3 regions of the Streptomyces sp. NPDC005728 genome follow, and region 1 is predicted to be linked to each of the others. Evidence: riboswitches for the same ligand, from Rfam matches in the RefSeq annotation. Region 1 holds a riboswitch; each other region holds the start of a gene.
What was found. A riboswitch is a leader RNA that binds a small molecule or an ion and turns the genes downstream of it on or off. The one in region 1 is predicted to bind cobalamin.
Positions count from the first base shown of each region.

Region 1 (3,255 bases):
AGCGTGCAGAGCACGTCGTTGTCCGCGGGCAGCCGCTTGCGGGTCACGCCGCTGGCCACCATCTGCACGTCGCAGAAGATCGGGGCCCCGGCGCGCAAGGCCTCGCGGGCACGCGCCACGACTGCGGGCGTGTAGGACAGGTCCCGGACGAGGTCGACCATCCCGCAGGCGTGGATCATGCGCACCGCGACCTGGCTGACGTCGGCGGGCAGGCCCGCGAGGTCCGCTTCCGCGCGGATGGTGGCGAAGGACTGGCGGTAGATCGCCGCTCCGTCCTTCTCGTAGACGTGGGTGGTCACAGTGCTCTTCTCGCTGCTCTCGGTCGTCGTACGGCTCATGAGGTGATCGCCGCCAGGGCGGCGTGGATCTGGGAGGGATCTCCTGCGGAGACGGTTCGCTCGTTCTGGCCGGCTGCGGTGGCCGACAGTCGGTATCCGCCGCCCGGCATCGCGACCACGTCGACGTGGTTCCCATGGGGATGCCCGCAGCGGCGTTCACAGCCGGACCAGTACAGGGGGAGGCTCTGACTGCCTGCTGCATCAAGGGCCTGGGCCGCGGCCGCTCGTACGTCGGCGTGTGCCTTGGCGCATCCGGGCCGGCCGATGCAGGCGCCTACACGCAGCCAGGGGGATGCGGGGTCGGTGACGAGTCCGGCTGCGCCGAGACGGGCGAGCGACTCGGCATCCTGCGCGGCGGTCGTACCCGAGGTGGGGACGACGACACCACGCCAGGGGGTCAACCGCAGCTCGGTGCCGGAGACGTGCGCCAACTCCTCCCACTGGTGGGCAGAGAGCCGTCCCAGCGGAACGTGCACGGACAGGGCTGCACCGACGACTCCCGGAGGAGGGCCATCAGCGACGCCGACAGGCTCAGGCTGCTCCTCGTGGCCGATTTGCTCAGCGACCAGACGGCTACGGACCAGACGATCAATCTCGCTTTCGGGTAGGGCAAGTTCGGATACCCGCCAGGCTTTCGTCCCGTGCGACCGTGCTGCCTCCAGGAACACCTCGGCAGCCACCAGCGCAGCCCGCGACGCGTCACCGGCAGCCACACGGACCGCCCCGGGAGCGAGCCACGCGCCCCCGTCCGCAGTCGCCCGCAGCGTGACATCGGCACCAAGGCCGGCCACATCGCCCCGTCCGTCGTCCAGGGCGAACAGGAACCGTCCCGACAGCCCCCTCGCTGCCCTGCTCGCGCACAAGTCCGCGTCCAGGGCCGTCAGCCAGGGCCGTACGTCCTGCCGGCCGTCGCCGTCGAGACCGGACAGGGGCGAAGCGACGACGTTGCGCACCCGCTCGTGCTCCCGCGAGGGCAACAACCCGGCCGCGTCCAGCACCTCCGCCAGCTCCGCACCGCACTCGTCTGGCAGCCCCCGCAGCTGCACGTTGCCGCGTGACGTCAGATGCAGGCTGCCGTCCCCCAGCTCGCGGGCCGCTTGTCCGAGCACCCTGGCCTGACGGGTGGTCAGCACGCCTCCGGGGACCCGGATGCGCGCCAGCGCCCCGTCGTCCGCCGCATGCAAGCGCAACGACCCCGGGCAGGCGTCACCGCGGTCGCGTGAAGCCGGTGTGGCCTGGGGTGATGGAGGAAGGGCAGCCGAGGGCATGGCGGTGAGCATACCTACGATCACACCGAATGTATGCCCCGCTCTACTTCCGTGGCCCTTACTATGCTCCTCGGTGGATCATCCGGTCCACGACCGCCACGACGGCGACAGGGGAGGAAGCCCGGTGCGAATCCGGCGCGGTCCCGCCACTGTGAGCCCGCCCCCAGGGGTCGGGTGAGCCAGGAACTTCCCTTCCCCGCACCTCGGGTTCGTCCGAGCAGGGGAGACCCATTCCGACACCGCCCGGGGCGCGGACCCCGAGGAAGGCCAGGCGCCGCATGCCCACTCCGTCCGGGGAGCGTGCCCCGCACGCCCGCGAGATCCTGCTTCTGTCGACGTCCGACACCGACCTGCTCAGCGCCCGTGCGGCCGATGGCCCGGTCGCCTACCGCTTCGCCAACCCGTCCCGCCTCGTCCTGGACGACCTCCCCGCCCTCCTCGACGGCGTCGACCTGGTGGTCGTACGCCTCCTCGGCGGGATTCGCGCCTGGCAGGACGGCCTCGACCTGCTGCTCGCCGACGGGCGCCCGGTGGTCGTCCTGACCGGCGAACAGGCCCCCGACGCCCAGCTGATGGCCGCCTCCACCGTCCCCGTCGGCATCGCCGCCGAGGCCCACGCCTACCTCGCCCACGGCGGCCCCGCCAACTTGCAACAGCTCGCCCGGTTCCTCTCGGACACGGTCCTGCTCACCGGCCACGGCTTCGAGGGGCCCGCGCCTGCGCCGACCTGGGGCCCGCTGGAGCTCCCGGATCAGCCGACCGATGGTCCGACGGTTGCCGTGCTCTACTACCGCGCTCACCACATGAGCGGCAACACGGCCTTCGTTCACGCCCTGTGCGACGCCATCGAAGACGCGGGTGCCCGGCCCCTGCCCCTGTATGTCGCCTCCCTGCGCGCCCCCGAGCCGGAGCTGATCGACGAACTCCGCGCCGCTGACGCCATCGTCACCACCGTCCTGGCAGCCGGCGGCACCAAACCCGCCGAGGCATCGGCCGGCGGCGACGACGAGTCCTGGGACGCGGGCGCGCTCACCGCCCTCGACGTACCGATCCTCCAGGCGCTGTGCCTGACCGCCTCGCGTTCCGCCTGGGAGGAGAACGACGAGGGAGTCTCCCCGCTGGATGCGGCCAGCCAGATTGCCGTACCCGAGTTCGACGGCCGCCTGATCACCGTCCCGTTCTCCTTCAAGGAGATCGACGCCGACGGCCTGCCCGCCTACGTCGCCGACCCCGAGCGCGCGGCCCGCGTCGCCGGAATCGCCGTACGCCACGCCCGACTTCGCCACATCCAGTCCGCCGACAAGCGGCTCGCACTCGTCCTGTCCGCGTACCCGACCAAGCACTCCCGCATCGGCAACGCGGTCGGACTGGACACCCCTGCCAGCGCCGTCGCCCTGCTGCGCCGCCTGCGCGACGAGGGCTACGACTTCGGCGACACCGACGTCCCCGGACTGGCCTCCGGCGACGGCGACGAGCTGATCCGCGCGCTCATCGAGGCGGGCGGCCACGACCAGGACTGGCTCACCGAGGAGCAGTTGGCCCGCAACCCGGTACGTATCCCGGCCGCGGACTACCGACGCTGGTACGCCACGCTCCCCAAGGAACTCCGCACGGCGGTGGAGGAGCACTGGGGCCCCGCGCCCGGCGAG
Region 1 is NZ_JBEXYL010000074.1:3,407-6,661, reverse strand. Features, by position in the region: gene ABZ471_RS35065 (precorrin-8X methylmutase) at 1-338, opposite strand, end outside; gene cobG (precorrin-3B synthase) at 335-1,618, opposite strand; cobalamin riboswitch at 1,664-1,816, shown strand; gene cobN (cobaltochelatase subunit CobN) at 1,885-3,255, shown strand, end outside.

Region 2 (3,255 bases), on a different contig from region 1:
GCCTTCGGCGTGCTGGCCGCGTACACGTACTCGTCGGGTCTGCGGGCCCCCGCGCTGATCGCGTTCGTGAAGGACACGCTGATCTACATCGTCATCGCGGTGGCGATCATCTACATCCCGATCAAGCTGGGCGGGTTCGACGACATCTTCGCCAAGGCGGGCGAGAAGTTCACGAAGGCGGGTGCGGGCGGGCTCGTGCCGGCCCCCGCGGGCCAGTGGACGTACGCCACGCTGGCGCTCGGTTCGGCGCTCGCGCTGTTCATGTACCCGCACTCGATCACCGCGACGCTGTCGTCCCGGAGCCGTGAGGTGATCCGGCGCAACACCACGATCCTGCCGCTGTACTCGCTGATGCTGGGCCTGCTCGCACTGCTCGGCTTCATGGCGATCGCGGCCGGGGTGAAGGTCACCAACGGACAGCTGGCGATCCCGCAGCTGTTCGAGGACATGTTCCCGGACTGGTTCGCGGGCGTGGCCTTCGCGGCGATCGGCATCGGCGCCCTCGTGCCCGCGGCCATCATGTCCATCGCGGCGGCGAACCTGTTCACCCGCAACATCTACAAGGACTTCATCAGGCCCGACGCCACGGCCGAGGAGGAGACCCGGGTCTCCAAGCTCGTGTCCCTGCTGGTGAAGGTGGGCGCGCTGGTCTTCGTCCTGACGATGGACAAGACGGTCGCCATCAACTTCCAGCTGCTGGGCGGCATCTGGATCCTGCAGACCTTCCCGGCCCTGGTCGGCGGCCTGTTCACACGCTGGCTCCACCGCTGGGCGCTGCTCGCCGGCTGGGCGGTCGGCATGGTCTACGGCACGGTCGCCGCGTACGGGATCGCCTCGCCGACGCAGAAGCACTTCGGCGGCAACTCCAAGGAGATCCCGGGCATCGGGGAGATCGGTTACATCGGTCTGACCGCGTTCGTGCTGAACGTCGTCGTCACCGTCGTCCTCACCTTCGTCCTGAAGGCCGTGAAGGCCCCCGAGGGTCTCGACGAGACCAGGCCGCAGGACTACACGGCGGACGCGGGCGACCCGGGCGTCGAGGTGGAGCTTCCGCCCGCCACGGCAGGAAGCACCCACTAGAGCCGCGCAGAGCGGGGCCGTATCGGATACGGCCCCGCCGCGTGGGCGCCACCAGCCACAGAGAACCCGCAGCGGGCCCCCGGAAAGCAGGACCACCGGCGGCCCGCCGTCGTGCACACTCGCACCATGGACATCCTCGTCAGGTCGGCCGAGCCCACCGAATACGCCGCTCTGGGCGAGATCACCGCCCAGGCCTACCTCCAGGACGGACTCCTCGACTTCGGCGAGAGCGACGCCTACCTCGGCGAGTTGCGAGACGTCGCGAAACGGGCCGCCGCGGCGGACGTCCTCGTGGCCGTCCGGAAGGACACGCTCCTCGGCGGCGCCACCTTCGTCCCCTCCGGCGGCCCCATGGCCGACATAGCGGGCCCGGGAGAGGCCGAGATCCGCATGCTCGCGGTCGCGCATGCCGGCCGCGGCCAGGGCGCCGGCGAGGCCCTCGTGCGCGCCTGCATCGACCGGGCACGCCGTACCGCAGGATGCACCCGCGTCGTCCTGTCCACGCAGGGCGCCATGCACAGCGCCCACCGCATCTACGAGCGCCTGGGTTTCGTTCGCACGCCCGAGCGGGACTGGAGCCCCCTTCCCCACCTGGCCGAGATCACTCTCCTCACCTATGAGTTGACCCTCTGAAGCGACAGCGACACAACATCTGGGGGTGACACGACAGCCCGGCACTAGATGTATGCTCGTCCTCGCTGTCGCCGCAGGGGAATCCGGTGCGAATCCGGAACTGTCCCGCAACGGTGTACTTGCGTGCATCCGCACGCCTGTCCAGTCCGAGGACCTGCCGGCAGCGCGCGCCCGGCCGTCCGGTCCGGGTGCCTTCAGACGTCCGGGCCTCGTGGAGTGGGCCGGTGGACGCGACGCCGTGCGCGCTCGTGCTGCCCCCTGCCCTCCGCCAGGCCCCCGTGCCGAGCGAGGGAGAGCCCCACGTGACCATCGCGCCAGCCGCCCCGGCTTCAGCCATCCAGGCGACCGGAGCCCCGGTGGAGACGGACGGTCCTGGTGCCGCGCTGCTGCGGACCCTGACCGAGCTGACCGCCGACCTCCCCGACGCCGACCCCGGCCGGGTCGCCGCGGCCGCGCTGCGGGGCCGGTCCGCGCGCGCGGACGAGACGGAGTTGCGCGAGCTGGCCACCGAGGCGGCCGCCGGACTCATCTCCGAGGACCCCGCCTACTCCCGGCTGGCCGCCCGGCTGCTGACCATCACCATCCGCACCGAGGCCGCCTCGCAGGGCGTGACGTCCTTCACCGAGTCCGTCGCCGTGGGCCACCGCGAGGGCCTGGTCGCCGACCGCACCGCGGAGTTCGTACGGCTGCACGCCGAGCGGCTGGACGCGCTGGTCGACGCGGCCGGCGACGACCGCTTCGGCTACTTCGGCCTGCGCACGCTGCACAGCCGCTACCTGCTGCGGCACCCCATCACCCGCCAGGTGATCGAGACGCCCCAGCACTTCATGCTGCGTGTCGCCGCGGGCCTCGCCGAGGACGACACGGCCCGCTCGGTGGACGAGGTCGCGGCGCTCTACGGGCTCATGAGCCGCCTCGACTACCTGCCCTCCTCCCCCACCCTGTTCAACTCCGGTACGCGGCACCCCCAGATGTCGTCCTGCTACCTCCTCGACTCCCCGCTGGACGAGCTGGACTCCATCTACGACCGCTACCACCAGGTCGCCCGCCTCTCCAAGCACGCCGGCGGCATCGGTCTGTCGTACAGCCGGATCCGTTCGCGCGGCTCCCTGATCCGCGGCACCAACGGGCACTCCAACGGCATCGTCCCGTTCCTGAAGACCCTGGACGCCTCCGTCGCCGCCGTGAACCAGGGCGGCCGGCGCAAGGGCGCGGCCGCGGTGTACCTGGAGACCTGGCACTCCGACATCGAGGAGTTCCTGGAGCTGCGCGACAACACCGGTGAGGACGCCCGCCGTACGCACAACCTCAACCTGGCGCACTGGGTCCCGGACGAGTTCATGCGCCGGGTCAACGCCGACGAGCAGTGGTCCCTGTTCTCCCCGGCGGACGTGCCGGAGCTGGTCGACCTGTGGGGCGAGGAGTTCGACGCGGCCTACCGCAGGGCCGAGGCCGACGGGCTGGCCCGGAAGACCATCCCGGCCCGCGACCTGTACGGCCGCATGATGCGCACCCTCGCGCAGACCGGCAACGGCTGGATGA
Region 2 is NZ_JBEXYL010000016.1:26,871-30,125, reverse strand. Features, by position in the region: gene mctP (monocarboxylate uptake permease MctP) at 1-1,080, shown strand, start outside; gene ABZ471_RS13815 (GNAT family N-acetyltransferase) at 1,207-1,713, shown strand; cobalamin riboswitch at 1,753-1,890, shown strand; gene ABZ471_RS13810 (ribonucleoside-diphosphate reductase subunit alpha) at 2,016-3,255, shown strand, end outside.
Region 2: another riboswitch for cobalamin. It lies ahead of ABZ471_RS13810 (ribonucleoside-diphosphate reductase subunit alpha); the one in region 1 lies ahead of cobN (cobaltochelatase subunit CobN).

Region 3 (3,255 bases), on a different contig from region 1:
GGTCCTCCGGGGAGAGCAGGGCGACCGTCCCGAAGAAGGAGGCGAAGACACCGCCCCGGTCGATGTCACCCACGACGAGCACAGGGAGCCGGGCATTGCGCGCGATCCCCATGTTCACGATGTCGGTCCGCCGCAGATTGATCTCCGCGGGCGAACCGGCCCCCTCACAGATCACCGCGTCATACGTGCCCCGCAACTCGGCGAGACAGTCCAGCACGGTGCCGAGCAGCCGCTGCTGGCGCCCCCCGTGATACCCGCGTGCGCTCAGCTCGCCCACGGGCTTGCCGAGCAGCACGACCTGACTGCTCTGTTCCCCACCGGGCTTGAGCAGCACGGGGTTCATCAGCGCGGTCGGTTCGACGCGGCAGGCCTGGGCCTGCATGGCCTGCGCCCGCCCGATCTCGGCACCCTCCCGTGTGACAAAGGAGTTGAGGGACATGTTCTGCGCCTTGAAGGGCGCGACCTTGACGCCCTGGCGCACCAGCCACCGGCAGATCCCGGCCGTCACGACGCTCTTGCCGGCGTCGGAGGTGGTGCCGGCGACGAGGAGACCACCGTTCACTTCCCACGTCCCTTCACGAGTCGGCGCGCGGCGACCGTGACGCCGAGCGCGAGCAGTCCGACGCGGCGGGAGAGCCGTACCGCCCGGTCGATGTCGGTGACCCGGACGGCCCGCCCGGCGCCCCCGTTGAGCACCGGCCGGTGTTCGACGCGCCCGCCGTAGGAGAGCGTCCCGCCCAGCCGCACGCCCAGGGCGCCCGCGAACGAGGCTTCTACGGGCCCGGCGTTGGGGCTCGGGTGCCGGGCCGCGTCCGCCCGCCATGCCCGTACCGCGCCGCGCGGATCGGGCCCTGCGAGCGTGGCCAGCACGGCGGTCAGCCGCGCCCCCGGCCACCCCGCGACGTCGTCCAGACGGGCGGAGGCCCAGCCGTAGCGCCGGTAGCGGGCCGACCTGTGTCCCACCATCGCGTCCAGGGTGTTGACGGCCCGGAAGCCGAGCAGCCCCGGCACCCCGCCCACGGCTCCCCACACCAGCGCGCCCACGACGGCGTCGGAGGTGTTCTCGGCGACGGACTCCACGACGGCCCGCGCGATCCCGTCGACGTCGAGGGCCTGCGGATCCCGCCCGCACAGATGCGGCAGCCGTGCCCGTGCCGCTTCGACGTCCCCGGCCTCCAGGGCGCGCCCGACGGTCCGGGCCTCGCGGGCCAGCGAAGTACCCCCGACGACGGCCCAGGTGGCGGCACCGGCCAGCGCGACGGAAGCGACCGGTGAGCGGCGTACGGCCCGCTCGGCCACGACGCCCAGGGCGACGGCACCGCCGGCGCACACGGCGGTGTGCAGCGTGCCCCAGCCGCGGTGGTCGTGCCACAGCGCGCGCTCCACGGCTGCGGCCGCCCGTCCGAACACGGCGACCGGATGCCCCCGGTGCGGGTCACCGAGGAGCAGGTCGCCGAGAAGGCCGGCGGCGGCGCCGTACGCGTAGGAGCGATCGGCACCCATCGGCTCAGCCGGCCGTGGGGGCAGACAGGACCTGGTGACTCGACCTCGAACGGCAGCCGCGCATGGCGATATGTCCTCACTCAGGGTGTCCACGCCCTGGTTCGACGAGACCGGCGGTGAGAGTTCCTGGCTCCCGGGATTCCTTCCCCGGTGACAGTGGCGGGACCGCGCCGGATTCGCACCGGCTTCCTCTCCTACCGCCGTACATGGCCCGGGCAGTCCACCACGCGCCCGGAAGGGCCGTCAACTTGCCTTTGACCTGGGACGCCGGACTGTGCTGAGGCCCACACTGCCGGCCCATCGGGCGCTGCGGGAACGACCGTGCGGCGCCGAATTCCACGCGCGCGGGCGGCACTCGGTGCTCCCCCGCGCCTTCACGTACGGTGATCATCCGCCAGGGCGCATACGTCCGTCCTGAGGGAACTCCCCGAGCCCGGCGAGCCGCTCCACGCGCCGCGGACACAAGTCCGCCCTGCCGCTCCGGCTGTTACGCCGGCCCGGCAGGGCGGAGGTGGACGTCGGAGTCCAGGCCCTCAGGCCTTGGCCACGATCAGATACATCCCGTAGGCCACCGCGGCCGCGCAGGCGGCGAAGCAGACGTACGCGCTCGTCACGGCCAGCGCCGCGGAGTTGCCCTGGGCCGCGGCCTTCTCCCGGCGGGAGAGTGCGGTGACGCCGAGGGTGAACAGGGCCACCAGGCCCACGGTCACCACGAGGCTGACGCCGAAGACGGAGCCGAGGGCCGCCCAGTCGATCTTCATGGGGTTGCTTCCTTCAGTGTCCGGATTCGGGGTCAGACCGTGGCGGCCGGCGGCGTCGCCGGAGCCGGCTCGGGAGCGGTCGGGGCCGGGATGGTGGCCGTCAGGTCCTCGGGGACGGCGCCCGCGGGGGGCGGGGTCACCGCGGCCATGGCGGTGGTCACCACGCCGGCCGGCTCGGCGGTGTCGTCGACCGCGTTGACGTTGCTGTGGTCGACGACCTCGCGGCGGGAGATCTTCCAGATCGCGGCGCTGGCGCCGATCAGGAAGACGGCGACGAGCGCGGTGCCCCAGTCACCCAGGTCCGTGACGGACTCGGCGCCCGCGCCGACCAGCGCGGCGGCCGGGAGGGTCAGCGCCCAGGCGACGAACATGCGGGTCGCGGTGGACCAGCGGACCACACCGCCCTTGCGGCCCAGGCCCGCACCCATCACGGAGCCGGAGACGACGTGGGTGGTGGAGAGGGAGAAACCGAGGTGGGAGGAGGCCAGGATGGCCGTGGCCGCGCTGGTCTGGGCGGCGAAGCCCTGGCGCGGCTCCAGGTCGGTCAGGCCCTTGCCCATGGTGCGGATAATGCGCCAGCCGCCGATGTAGGTGCCGAGCGCGATGGCCAGACCCGCGGAGAGGATGACCCAGGTGGGAGGGTTGGAGCCGGGGGCGATGGAGCCGCCGGCGACCAGGGCGAGGGTGATGATGCCCATCGTCTTCTGGGCGTCGTTGGTGCCGTGGGCGAGGGAGACCAGACCGGCGGAGGCGATCTGGCCGGCGCGGTAGCCCTTGCGGGTGGACTCGCTGTCGCCGTTCCTGTCGATGCCGTAGGAGAACCGGGTGGCGAGCATCGCCGCGAGACCGGCCACGATCGGCGCGGCGACCGCCGGCAGCAGCACCTTGGTGACCAGAGCCTCACCGTGGACGGCACCGAAGCCGGCGGAGGCGACGGTGGCGCCGATCAGACCACCCATCAGGGCGTGCGAGGAGCTGGAGGGCAGTCCCA
Region 3 is NZ_JBEXYL010000047.1:19,436-22,690, forward strand. Features, by position in the region: gene ABZ471_RS27785 (cobyric acid synthase) at 1-562, opposite strand, end outside; gene ABZ471_RS27790 (cobalamin biosynthesis protein) at 559-1,503, opposite strand; cobalamin riboswitch at 1,603-1,744, opposite strand; gene ABZ471_RS27795 (hypothetical protein) at 2,037-2,264, opposite strand; gene ABZ471_RS27800 (inorganic phosphate transporter) at 2,297-3,255, opposite strand, start outside.
Region 3: another riboswitch for cobalamin. It lies ahead of ABZ471_RS27790 (cobalamin biosynthesis protein); the one in region 1 lies ahead of cobN (cobaltochelatase subunit CobN).